2 linked regions of the Peribacillus sp. FSL E2-0218 genome follow. The protein of the gene in region 1 interacts with the protein of each later gene in a pairwise test. Links are inferred from orthologs where the notes say so. Each region holds a gene or a part of one and is shown in the gene's direction. Other genes may lie near its edges.

What was found.
Region 2: the proteins of asd (region 1) and def interact in binary tests that used the Escherichia coli proteins (3 or more experiments, as listed by UniProt). The link is inferred for Peribacillus sp. FSL E2-0218 from one-to-one orthologs.

The regions. Positions count from the first base shown.
Region 1 is NZ_CP150304.1:1,761,159-1,769,460, forward strand. Bases 5,374-8,235 are described here. They hold asd (aspartate-semialdehyde dehydrogenase), read left to right. Parts: upstream 5,374-6,207; coding sequence 6,208-7,263; downstream 7,264-8,235. Other genes in these bases: dpaA (dipicolinic acid synthetase subunit A), read left to right, coding at 5,374-5,391; MHI53_RS08530 (dipicolinate synthase subunit B), read left to right, coding at 5,388-5,990; dapG (aspartate kinase), read left to right, coding at 7,366-8,235. Also shown: pnp (polyribonucleotide nucleotidyltransferase), read left to right, coding at 1-1,429; MHI53_RS08510 (polysaccharide deacetylase family protein), read left to right, coding at 1,587-2,546; MHI53_RS08515 (pitrilysin family protein), read left to right, coding at 2,593-3,819; MHI53_RS08520 (YlmC/YmxH family sporulation protein), read left to right, coding at 3,988-4,254; more of dpaA, read left to right, coding at 4,489-5,373; more of dapG, read left to right, coding at 8,236-8,302.
Region 2 is NZ_CP150304.1:1,660,617-1,663,514, forward strand. It holds def (peptide deformylase), read left to right. Parts: upstream 1-1,155; coding sequence 1,156-1,641; downstream 1,642-2,898. Other genes in the region: priA (primosomal protein N'), read left to right, coding at 1-1,057; fmt (methionyl-tRNA formyltransferase), read left to right, coding at 1,638-2,597; rsmB (16S rRNA (cytosine(967)-C(5))-methyltransferase RsmB), read left to right, coding at 2,584-2,898. UniProt on the Escherichia coli protein: Removes the formyl group from the N-terminal Met of newly synthesized proteins. Requires at least a dipeptide for an efficient rate of reaction. N-terminal L-methionine is a prerequisite for activity but the enzyme has broad specificity at other positions.

The DNA.
Region 1 (8,302 bases):
AATGCAGATCGCTTTATATAAAGTGGATGCGGACCTTGAAGCGGAAGTGAAGGGCCATTGTGAAGCGGACTTGAACAAAGCAGTGCAAGTTCAGGAAAAACATGCTCGCGAAGATGCGATTAAAGTGGTAAAAGATCGTGTATTGGCCAATTATGAAGAAGAGACAGATGAAGCTAAGCTAAAACAAATCAAAGAAATCCTGAATAAATTGGTTAAATCCGAAGTCCGCCGTTTGATCACGGAAGAAAAAGTGCGTCCGGATGGCCGAAATCCTGATGAAATCAGACCACTATCTTCAGAAGTCACCATTTTGCCGCGTACACATGGCTCTGGATTGTTCACACGTGGACAAACCCAAGCGCTTTCGATTTGTACATTAGGTGCATTGGGTGATGTCCAGATTTTGGACGGCCTTGGAACCGAAGAGTCAAAACGCTTTATGCATCACTACAACTTCCCGCATTTCAGTGTAGGTGAAACGGGCCCGATCCGTGGAGCAGGCCGCCGGGAAATCGGTCATGGTGCACTTGGTGAAAGAGCCTTGGAACCGGTCATCCCTAATGACAAAGATTTTCCTTATACGATCAGGCTTGTGTCTGAAGTCCTTGAATCGAACGGTTCAACTTCACAAGCAAGTATTTGTGCAAGCACTTTGGCAATGATGGATGCTGGGGTACCATTGAAAGCTCCAGTTGCCGGAATAGCAATGGGGCTTGTCAAAACTGGCGAGCACTATACGATCCTAACTGACATTCAAGGCATGGAAGATCATCTGGGTGACATGGACTTTAAAGTCGCTGGAACTTCAAAAGGTGTCACTGCACTGCAAATGGATATCAAAATTGAAGGTCTTTCAAAGGAAATACTTGAAGAAGCATTGCTTCAAGCGAAACATGGACGGATGCATATTTTGGAATCCATGATGTCAACCATCAATCAACCGCGTGAACAATTATCCAAATATGCTCCTAAAATCGTTACAATGTCCATCAACCCGGATAAAATCCGTGATGTCATTGGACCGAGCGGAAAACATATCAATAAGATCATTGAAGAAACTGGCGTGAAAATCGACATCGAACAAGATGGAACGGTGTTCATCTCATCAACAGATGAGCCAATGATTCAAAAAGCGAAGAAAATCATTGAGGATATCGTCCGTGAAGTCGTGGTGGGTGAACTTTATTTAGGTAAAGTGAAACGCATTGAAAAATTCGGTGCATTCGTTGAAATCTTCAATGGTAAAGACGGTTTGGTACATATTTCTGAACTGGCTGAAGAAAGAGTCGGAAAAGTGGAAGATGTCGTTTCACTTGGAGATGAGCTATTGGTGAAAGTAACCGAGATTGACAAGCAAGGCAGGGTGAACCTTTCCCGTAAAGCCGTCCTGAAAGAGCAAAAAGAGGCAGCCAACCCTTCTCAATCGTAATAGAAATAAATGTTCCCGGCATGCGATTCCTTGTGAATCTGCATGCTTTTTCTATTGAATGAGCAAATGGCGGTTCAAGGGAAATGGCATTAAAAAGATGACATGTTCTACCTTGTCCGTTTTCTTCATACATTTTGGTATGAAGGGGGCGGAAAAAATGAATAATAAATGGAAGCAGATAGTTGCGATAAGTGCCATTGCAGGTATATCATGGTTATTAGTGCAAAATCCATATACACAGCTTTATCTGGCCCAATTGACGGATGATTCAGTTGCTACGATGAAGCAAGAAGATGATATTCTTTTACAAATCAAAGATTCAGCAAAAAAATATGAGGTTGCGCCACAGGATGCCCGAATAGATTCGGTCTGGAAAACCGTTCCTGCCTATAATGGCCTTAAGGTCAACATTGATGATTCATATAAAGCCATGAAGAAGGCGGGCGAGTTCGATGAGGATAAACTGGTACTCGAGCAGGTCCCTGCGACAGTACATTTAAAGGATCTCGACCCCGCTCCGATTTACCGTGCCCATCCTGAAAAGCCGGTGGTTTCATTTTTAATCAATGTGGCTTGGGGGAATGAATACTTACAGGATATGCTGGGTGTATTAAAAAAGAATAACGTCAAGGCCACCTTCTTCCTGGAGGGTAATTGGACCAAGAAAAATCCGGAATTGGCCAAAATGATCAGGGATGGGGGCCATGAAATTGGCAATCACTCCTATTCACATCCCAATATGCAGAATATATCGGCACAGGCTACACGTGAAGAACTTCGAAAGACGAACGAAGTCATTGAAGCGGTGACAGGCTCAAAAATGAAATGGTTCGCCCCGCCAAGCGGCAGCTACCGGGACGAGACGGTTCAAATCGCTGATTCTTTGGGCATGGAGACCGTCATGTGGAGTGTCGATACGATTGACTGGCAAAAGCCAAGTCCCGAAGTCCTTCAACAACGAGTGCTTTCCAAGGTTCACCCGGGGGCGTTCATCTTGATGCATCCTACGGAATCTACCGCAAAATCGTTGGAAGCCCTGATTATAGAAATAAAAAAGAAAGACCTGGATGTCGTTACCGTTTCAGAAGCAGTAGATGAGAAACGATTGACCCCATAATATTTGGGTTACATTAGCAGCATAGAATGCTTGGGAGGAATGTTAGTTGATTAAGAAATACACGTGTCAAAATGGAGTAAGAATCGTATTGGAAAATATTCCAACAGTACGCTCGGCAGCCATCGGAGTATGGATTAAAACCGGTTCCCGAAATGAAACCCCTGAATTGAATGGAGTTTCGCATTTTCTGGAGCACATGTTTTTCAAAGGGACAACAACAAGGAATGCACGTGAAATTGCCGAGTCGTTCGATAGCGTCGGCGGCCAAGTGAATGCATTCACCTCAAAGGAATATACATGCTATTATGCAAAAGTAATGGATAACCATGCTAGCTATGCACTTGAAATCCTTGCAGATATGTTCTTTAATTCAACCTTCGATGAAGAAGAGCTTAAAAAAGAAAAAAATGTCGTCTATGAAGAGATTAAAATGTATGAAGACACACCGGATGATATTGTTCACGACCTCTTAAGCCAGGCGGTATATGAAAAGCATCCGCTGGGCTATCCAATCCTGGGTACGGAGGAAACGCTTGAAACATTCAATAGTGAAACATTGAAGAAATACGTCCATGATATGTATACACCAGATAAAGTGGTAATCTCCATAGCTGGGAATGTCGATGAAAAGTTGATTCAAGAAGTCGAAAGCTACTTTGGCTCGTATCAAGGAGGGGAGCACCGTCCTGAATTGATCAAGCCAGCTTTTCATGAAAATAGGATCACTCGTAAAAAAGAAACGGAGCAAGCCCACTTATGCCTTGGGTACAAAGGATTGGAAATCGGCAATGATAAAACATACAGCTTGATTACCTTGAACAATATTCTTGGGGGAAGCATGAGCAGCCGTTTATTCCAGGACGTCAGGGAGCAACGCGGCCTTGCCTATTCCGTATATTCTTATCACTCCAGCTACCAAGATAGCGGTTTGGTGACAGTCTATGGCGGGACAGGCACAAGCCAATTGGATAGCCTGTATGAAACGATTCAGGAAACATTGGATACTTTAAAAAGGGACGGCATCACTGAAAAGGAATTGCGCAATAGTAAAGAGCAGCTTAAAGGCAGCTTGATGCTTAGTCTTGAAAGCACGAATAGCCGCATGAGCCGAAATGGCAAGAATGAGCTCATGTTGGGTGAGCACCGTTCCCTCGATGATATTATCATCAAGATTGACGAGGTGACGGAAGGTACCGTAAATGAACTGGCAAATCAAATCTTTACGGAACACTCCCTGTCATTGGTGAGCCCCCTGGAAAACTGGGACAAATAATAATCAAAACGTCTGATCTTCCTCTGCAAATGGAAGGTCGGATTTTTTTTGCAAAAAATCATGAAAATGGAAGGGGCATGAGATGTGGACAATATTTGCGGAAAAGCCTTCTAAGTTTTTCTTTTTCGGATATAGATGGATTATAAGGTGAAAAAGGAGGAGCTATAAGTGAGATTGAGTGAAATGAGCGGTAAGGAGATAGTTGATGTAAACAGGGCGGAACGATTGGGGGTTCTCGGACAGACGGATCTGGAAATAGACGAAACTGGACAAATTACCACATTGATCATCCCTTCGGTCAAATGGTTCGGCCTTATGAGGAATGGAAGTGAAATCCGGGTACCTTGGAACCATATAAAAAAAATCGGGACGGATATGGTGATCATTGATTTCCAGGAAGGGCTTTCGAAAGATGGGGAGCATATGGACGGATAGAGCATGATTACAGATCGGTGTCCTCTTTGGCATGCTTCCCATGAATAGTCAAAAAACGCCTCAGCTGCGGATAGCTAAGGCGTTTTTTCTTTTCTTATCACCGTTTTTTAACTGAAAACATAAGATGGCAGGGTAACTAGAGATTGTCGGAAAAACTTAAATTGCTTCTTGAAGGGCATGTACCTTGAAGCGAGGATGTTTAGGATCTTTTATATGAAGAAGGTGACGGTTTTAATGCTCACAGGTATGCAAATCGCTGTAATTGGTGGAGATGCGCGTCAGCTCGAAGTTGTCCGTAAACTGACGGAGCTTGATGCGAAGCTATTATTAGTTGGTTTTGAACAGCTCGACCATGCTTTTACCGGAGCGGTTAAGGAAAAAATGGAAGATATAAATTTCAAGGAAATTGATTCAGTAATCCTGCCTGTCCGGGGGACGGATCCTGATGGAAAAGTGGAAACGATTTTTTCCAGCGAAGAGGTTGTCTTGACGGAAGAAATGATAAAAGATACCCCGGCACACTGCATTTTTTATGCAGGGATCAGTAATAACTACCTCAATGAAATTTTTCAGAATGCGGACCGCAAACTTGTTCTCTTGTTCGAGCGCGATGATGTGGCCATTTATAATTCAATTCCTACCGTGGAGGGTGCAATCATGATGGCCATCCAGCATACCGACTTTACAATCCATGGTTCGAATGTAGCTGTTCTTGGTTTAGGAAGGGTCGGCATGAGTGTAGCCAGATCATTCCATGCTCTTGGAGCAAAAGTTAAGGTAGGGGCCAGAAAAAGTGAAGATATCGCGAGGATAAGCGAAATGGCACTAACCCCTTTTCAGTTAAAAAATCTAGCTGCTGAAATGAAAAATGTTGATATTTGTATCAATACGATCCCTTTTCAGATCATTACGGCAAACGTGCTGGCAAATATGCCCGTTCACACATTAATCATCGACCTTGCTTCAAAACCAGGGGGGACGGATTTTCGTTATGCTGAAAAAAGGGGAATAAAGGCGCTGTTGGCACCGAGCTTACCGGGTATAGTAGCCCCGAAAACAGCTGGTCAGATATTGGCGAACGCGCTGGGAGTATTGATTCAGGATGAGTTCAGGAAAAGGAAGGGGAATAAGATATGAGTCTCCAAGGGAAAAGGATTGGTTTTGGATTGACAGGATCACATTGCACATATGATGAAGTATTTCCTGAAATTGAAAAGCTTGTGAATGAAGGGGCGGAGGTCATCCCAATCGTAACATCGACCGTGCAGAATACGGAAACGCGTTTTGGGAAGGGCGATGATTGGGTTGAAAGAATTGAAAAATTGACGGGGAATCGAGTCGTTGATACAATCGTCAAAGCGGAGCCATTAGGGCCGAAATTGCCACTTGATTGTATGGTGATCGCCCCTTTGACAGGTAACTCAATGAGCAAAATGGCAAATGCCCTTACCGATTCGCCCGTACTTATGGCTGCAAAAGCGACGATGAGAAACCACCGTCCGGTTGTGGTGGCAATATCCACGAACGATGCACTTGGGTTAAATGGTGTCAATCTCATGAGGTTGATGGCAGCAAAGGATATTTATTTCGTTCCGTATGGCCAGGATAATCCTATAGGTAAGCCGAGCTCGATGGTTGCGAGGATGAGCATGATAAGGGACACAATCATATCGGCACTCGAAAGGGAGCAAATTCAGCCAGTCATCGTCGAAAAGTTCAAGGATAGTTTAGACTGATTTTAGTGTTCGGATACGCTCCCATGTGATAATGACTGATTTATATGCAGGGCTTTTCCGTGTGGAAAGTCATAAAAAAACACTACACTACCAGAATATTTTGTTAAAGTCCGACCCTTTGGAATGTTAATGTGTTAAAATTAATGATATTCTGAGCAAGTAGAAATATATCCAATAAATAAAATAATTTTTAGAGATAGAAAAGGAGTATGGACAAATGACTGAGACACAGGGATTGCATATTGCAGTTGTGGGAGCAACTGGAGCAGTGGGACAACAAATGATTTCAACACTCGAACAACGGAATTTACCGATCAAGAAAATCATCTTTTTATCATCGGCTCGTTCCGCGGGAACCAAACTTACGTTTAAGGGCGAAGAAATCGAAGTGCAGGAAGCAAGACCTGAAAGCTTTGAAGGCATCGATATCGCTTTATTCAGTGCTGGAGGAAGCGTGTCTAAGGAATTGGCTCCAGAAGCAGTGAAGCGCGGAGCGATAGTAGTGGATAATACGAGCGCATTCCGTATGGATGAAAATGTGCCGCTTGTCGTCCCTGAAGTAAACGAAGCTGACTTAAGACAGCATAATGGAATCATTGCCAACCCAAATTGTTCAACCATTCAAATGGTCGTGGCATTAGAACCTATCCGCGAGACCTATGGATTATCAAAAATCGTGGTTTCCACCTATCAGGCCGTTTCAGGTGCTGGGGCTGCTGCAATAAATGAATTAAAAGAACAAGCACGCGACTTGCTTGATGATAAAGAAATAGAACCAAGGATTTTACCGGTCAAGGGCGACGAAAAGCATTATCAAATCGCATTCAACGTCATTCCTCAAATCGATAAATTCCAAGATAATGGGTATACGTTCGAAGAGATGAAAATGATTAATGAAACTAAGAAAATCATGCATATGAATGATCTTCCGGTAGCTGCAACATGTGTAAGGCTTCCTGTTGTTACGGGTCATTCGGAATCTGTTTATATTGAAGTGGAAAAAGAAGGAGTGACAGCTTCTCAAATCAAGGATTTGATGAAAACGGCTCCTGGAGTAGTGCTGGAGGATGAACCGGAACAACAAATCTATCCAACGCCTGCTTCTTCCGTTGGCAAAAATGACGTATTCGTCGGTCGGATTCGCAAGGACTTGGATGAGGATAAAGGCTTCCATTTATGGGTGGTTTCCGATAATCTATTAAAGGGAGCAGCCTGGAACTCCGTCCAGATTGCAGAAAGCCTTTTAAAATTAGGTTTAGTGACCGTCAAGTAATAATTCATTCTTAAACATTCGAAAAAAGTGATATCCAACAGAATAGAGAGTTTTTGTCAGCTTCCCGGAGCGGGAAGCTGGCTTATATTTGAGGTGCATATTATGAAAATCATTGTCCAGAAATACGGTGGGACATCCGTTCGTGATGAGGAAAGCCGGTCATTTGCCCGAGGGCATATAGAAAAGGCAATTCAAGAAGGCTTTAAGGTGGTGGTCGTGGTTTCAGCGATGGGGAGGAAGGGCGATCCCTATGCAACGGACACTTTGCTTTCTTTAGTGAATGGCTCGAAAGCGATACTTTCGAAACGTGAACAGGATCTCCTTATGTCAGTTGGTGAAACGATCTCCTCGGTAGTATTTACCAACATGCTGTTGGAACACGGTATTGAAGCCGTAGCATATACAGGGGCACAGGCGGGATTCTTGACGAATACCGACTATTCAAGTGCGAAAATCATGGAAATGAAATGCGACCGTCTCATGAAGGAATTGGAATTGAAGGATGTAGTCGTCGTAGCAGGATTCCAGGGTGCGGCAAAAAATGGGGATATCACCACCATCGGACGTGGTGGAAGTGATACATCAGCTGCAGCGTTAGGCGCAGCTTTGCAAGCGGAGAGGGTAGATATATTTACGGATGTGGAAGGCATCATGACGGCCGATCCACGAATTGCAGATCTTGCGCGTCCGTTATCGATCGTTTCCTATACCGAAGTTTGCAACATGGCCTATCAAGGTGCGAAGGTGATACATCCACGCGCTGTTGAAATTGCCATGCAGGCAAAAGTGCCGATCCGGATCAGATCCACATACAGCGAAGGTTTGGGGACACTTGTTACAAGTGTGAATAAAGGAAGCCAGGGCAGTGATATCCGTGAGAGGCTCGTCACAGGAATTGCCCATGTTCCGAAAATCACACAAATCAAGGTGCGTGCGAAAAAGGATCAATATAATTTACAAGCCGAGGTTTTCAAGGCAATGGCCAACGCCTCCATTTCGGTCGACTTCATCAATATATATCCGAGCGGTGTCGTATATA
Region 2 (2,898 bases), 110 kb from region 1 along the record:
AAATGCATTGCCGGCAGTCGATATTGTTGATATGAGGGAAGAACTAAGAACGGGAAATCGTTCGATGTTCTCGGAACTGCTCTTTAGCAAGCTGAAAGATCGGCTTGAAAAGGGGCAGCAAACGGTCTTGATGCTGAACAAACGGGGACATTCCTCCTTTGTGATGTGCCGAAGCTGCGGATTGGTCATCAATTGCCCTAATTGTGACATTTCACTCACCTATCATCGCTTTAATGATATAATGAAATGCCATTATTGCGGGTTTGAAGAGGGGATGCCTTCCGTTTGCCCGGAATGTGAAAGCGAACATATCCGATTCTTCGGTACGGGCACGCAAAAGGTTGAAGAAGAGTTAGCGAAAATCCTCCCTGAGGCGCGGGTCATTCGGATGGACGTAGATACGACGAGCAAAAAGGGCTCACATGAACGGCTGCTCAATGCCTTTGGAGAAGGAAAGGCTGATATATTGCTTGGCACACAAATGATTGCCAAGGGACTGGATTTCCCTAATATCACCCTGGTAGGTGTCCTTTCAGCTGATACGATGCTCCATCTGCCGGATTTCCGCTCGTCGGAAAAGACTTTTCAGCTGCTGACACAGGTCAGCGGCAGGGCGGGGCGTCATCAACTTCCGGGGGAAGTGGTCATCCAAACTTATACACCAGAGCACTACAGCATCGAACTTGCTGCCCTGCAGGATTATGATGCCTTTTATGAAAGGGAAATGGATCTCCGCAGGAAAAGTCATTATCCCCCGTATTATTACGTTGTCCTTATCACGGTTTCTCATGAAGATTTGATGAAGGCAGTGAGTGTCACCGAAAAAATTACCAATTATTTAGGTTCGCGATTGAATCGGGACTCAATCGTTCTAGGCCCAGTCGCTTCGCCGATCAGCCGAATCAACAATAGATATCGTTACCAATGTCTGATAAAATACAAACGAGAGCCGGACCTTAATCAACATTTACGAACGCTTTTGGAGCATTACCAAAAAGAAACGGCTCAAAATCACCTGCAGATTTCGATCGATTTAAATCCGCAGATCATGATGTGATGGTTGAAGAGTAAGAGGATTACACCGCGGGCTGTTACGGGCTTGCGTTTTTATATAATGAAGTGTTGTTTCTCATATCTAGGAGGGTACTTTGAATTTTGGCTATTTTACCGATTGTTTTGTTTCCTGAAAAAATTTTACAACAAAAATGTGATAAAGTAACAAGTTTTGATAAAAAATTGGCAAAGCTGTTAAATAATATGTATGAAACGATGGTGGAAGCGGATGGCGTAGGGCTGGCTGCGCCGCAAGTCGGCATTAAAAAGCAAGTGGCCGTCGTTGAAATAGATGAAGATTCGGGTCACCTTGAATTGATCAATCCAGAAGTTCTGGAAACGGAAGGTGAGCAGAAGGGTGTGGAAGGTTGCCTTAGCTTTCCTAGCCTATATGGTGAAGTGTCCCGTCCTTACCGCATCAAAGTGCGCGCACAAGACCGAAAAGGGAGCTTTTTCGAGATAGAGGCGGAGGATTTCCTCGCAAGGGCACTTCTGCATGAGATCGATCATTTGCAAGGGGTTTTATTTACAAGTAAGGTTTCGCGCTATATTACAGAAGAAGAGTTAGAAGGGTATGAAGAAGAATGACAAAAATTATCTTTATGGGGACACCGGATTTTTCAGTGCCGGTATTGAAAAGGATCATTGATGAAGGGTTTGACGTGATTGCAGTCGTCACGCAGCCGGATCGTCCCGTTGGCCGTAAAAAGGTGCTGACGCCCCCGCCGGTCAAGGTCGAAGCGGAAAAACAGGGAATTCCCGTTTATCAACCTGAAAAGATCCGTGAAAAAGCAGAATTGGAAAAGATCATCGCATTAGGTGCTGACCTTGTGGTGACCGCGGCGTTCGGGCAAATCCTCCCGAATGAATTGTTGGAAGCCCCTAAATACGGATGCATCAACGTACATGCCTCCTTGCTTCCAGAACTTCGCGGCGGCGCACCGATCCATTATTCAATATTGCAGGGAAAAGAAAAAACGGGTATCACCATCATGTATATGGCGGAAAAATTGGATGCCGGAGATATATTGACGCAAGCTGAAGTGGCCATCGCGGAAGAAGATAATGTGGGAACCCTGCATGATAAGTTAAGCAAGGTAGGTTCGGATTTGCTTGCGGAAACATTGCCGAAGCTTATCAATGGCGAACTGAAGGCAACCAAGCAAGATGAGGGCAAAGCGACCTTCGCTCCTAACATTAAACGTTCGGAGGAAAAAATCGACTGGTCGAAAACAGGGGGAAATATCTATAACCATGTACGCGGACTAAATCCATGGCCAGTTGCCTACACAACCTTAAACGGATCGGTCCTGAAAATTTGGAAGGCCGGTAAGCTTGAATACGGCAGCCAGGAAGCACCCGGCACAATTTTAGAAGTGCAAAATGATGGTTTCATCGTTTCGACAGGCAATGGAACGGCGATACTGGTTACAGAACTGCAGCCTTCAGGAAAGAAAAAAATGCCGGCGAAAGATTACTTGCGCGGCGCCGGGTCGTTCATTAAAGCAGGCATGAAGTTAGGAGAACAGAATGAAGCAAACTAAAAAGGGAGTACGTGACATTGCTCTCGATATTTTGGAATCTGTAGAGAAAAACCAATCCTACAGTAACCTCTTATTAAACAACTTGATCAAAAAGCATCAATTATCCCCTGTTGACAGCGGTTTGCTTACGGAAATAAGCTATGGGACAATACAGCGTAAGATGACATTGGATTACTTTTTGAGCCCTTATATTAAACAGCCGAAAAAGACGCAAAGCTGGGTCATCAATCTGCTTAGGCTGTCTGTTTATCAAATGGTTTATTTAGATAAGGTGCCGGACCATGCGATCATCTTCGAGGCA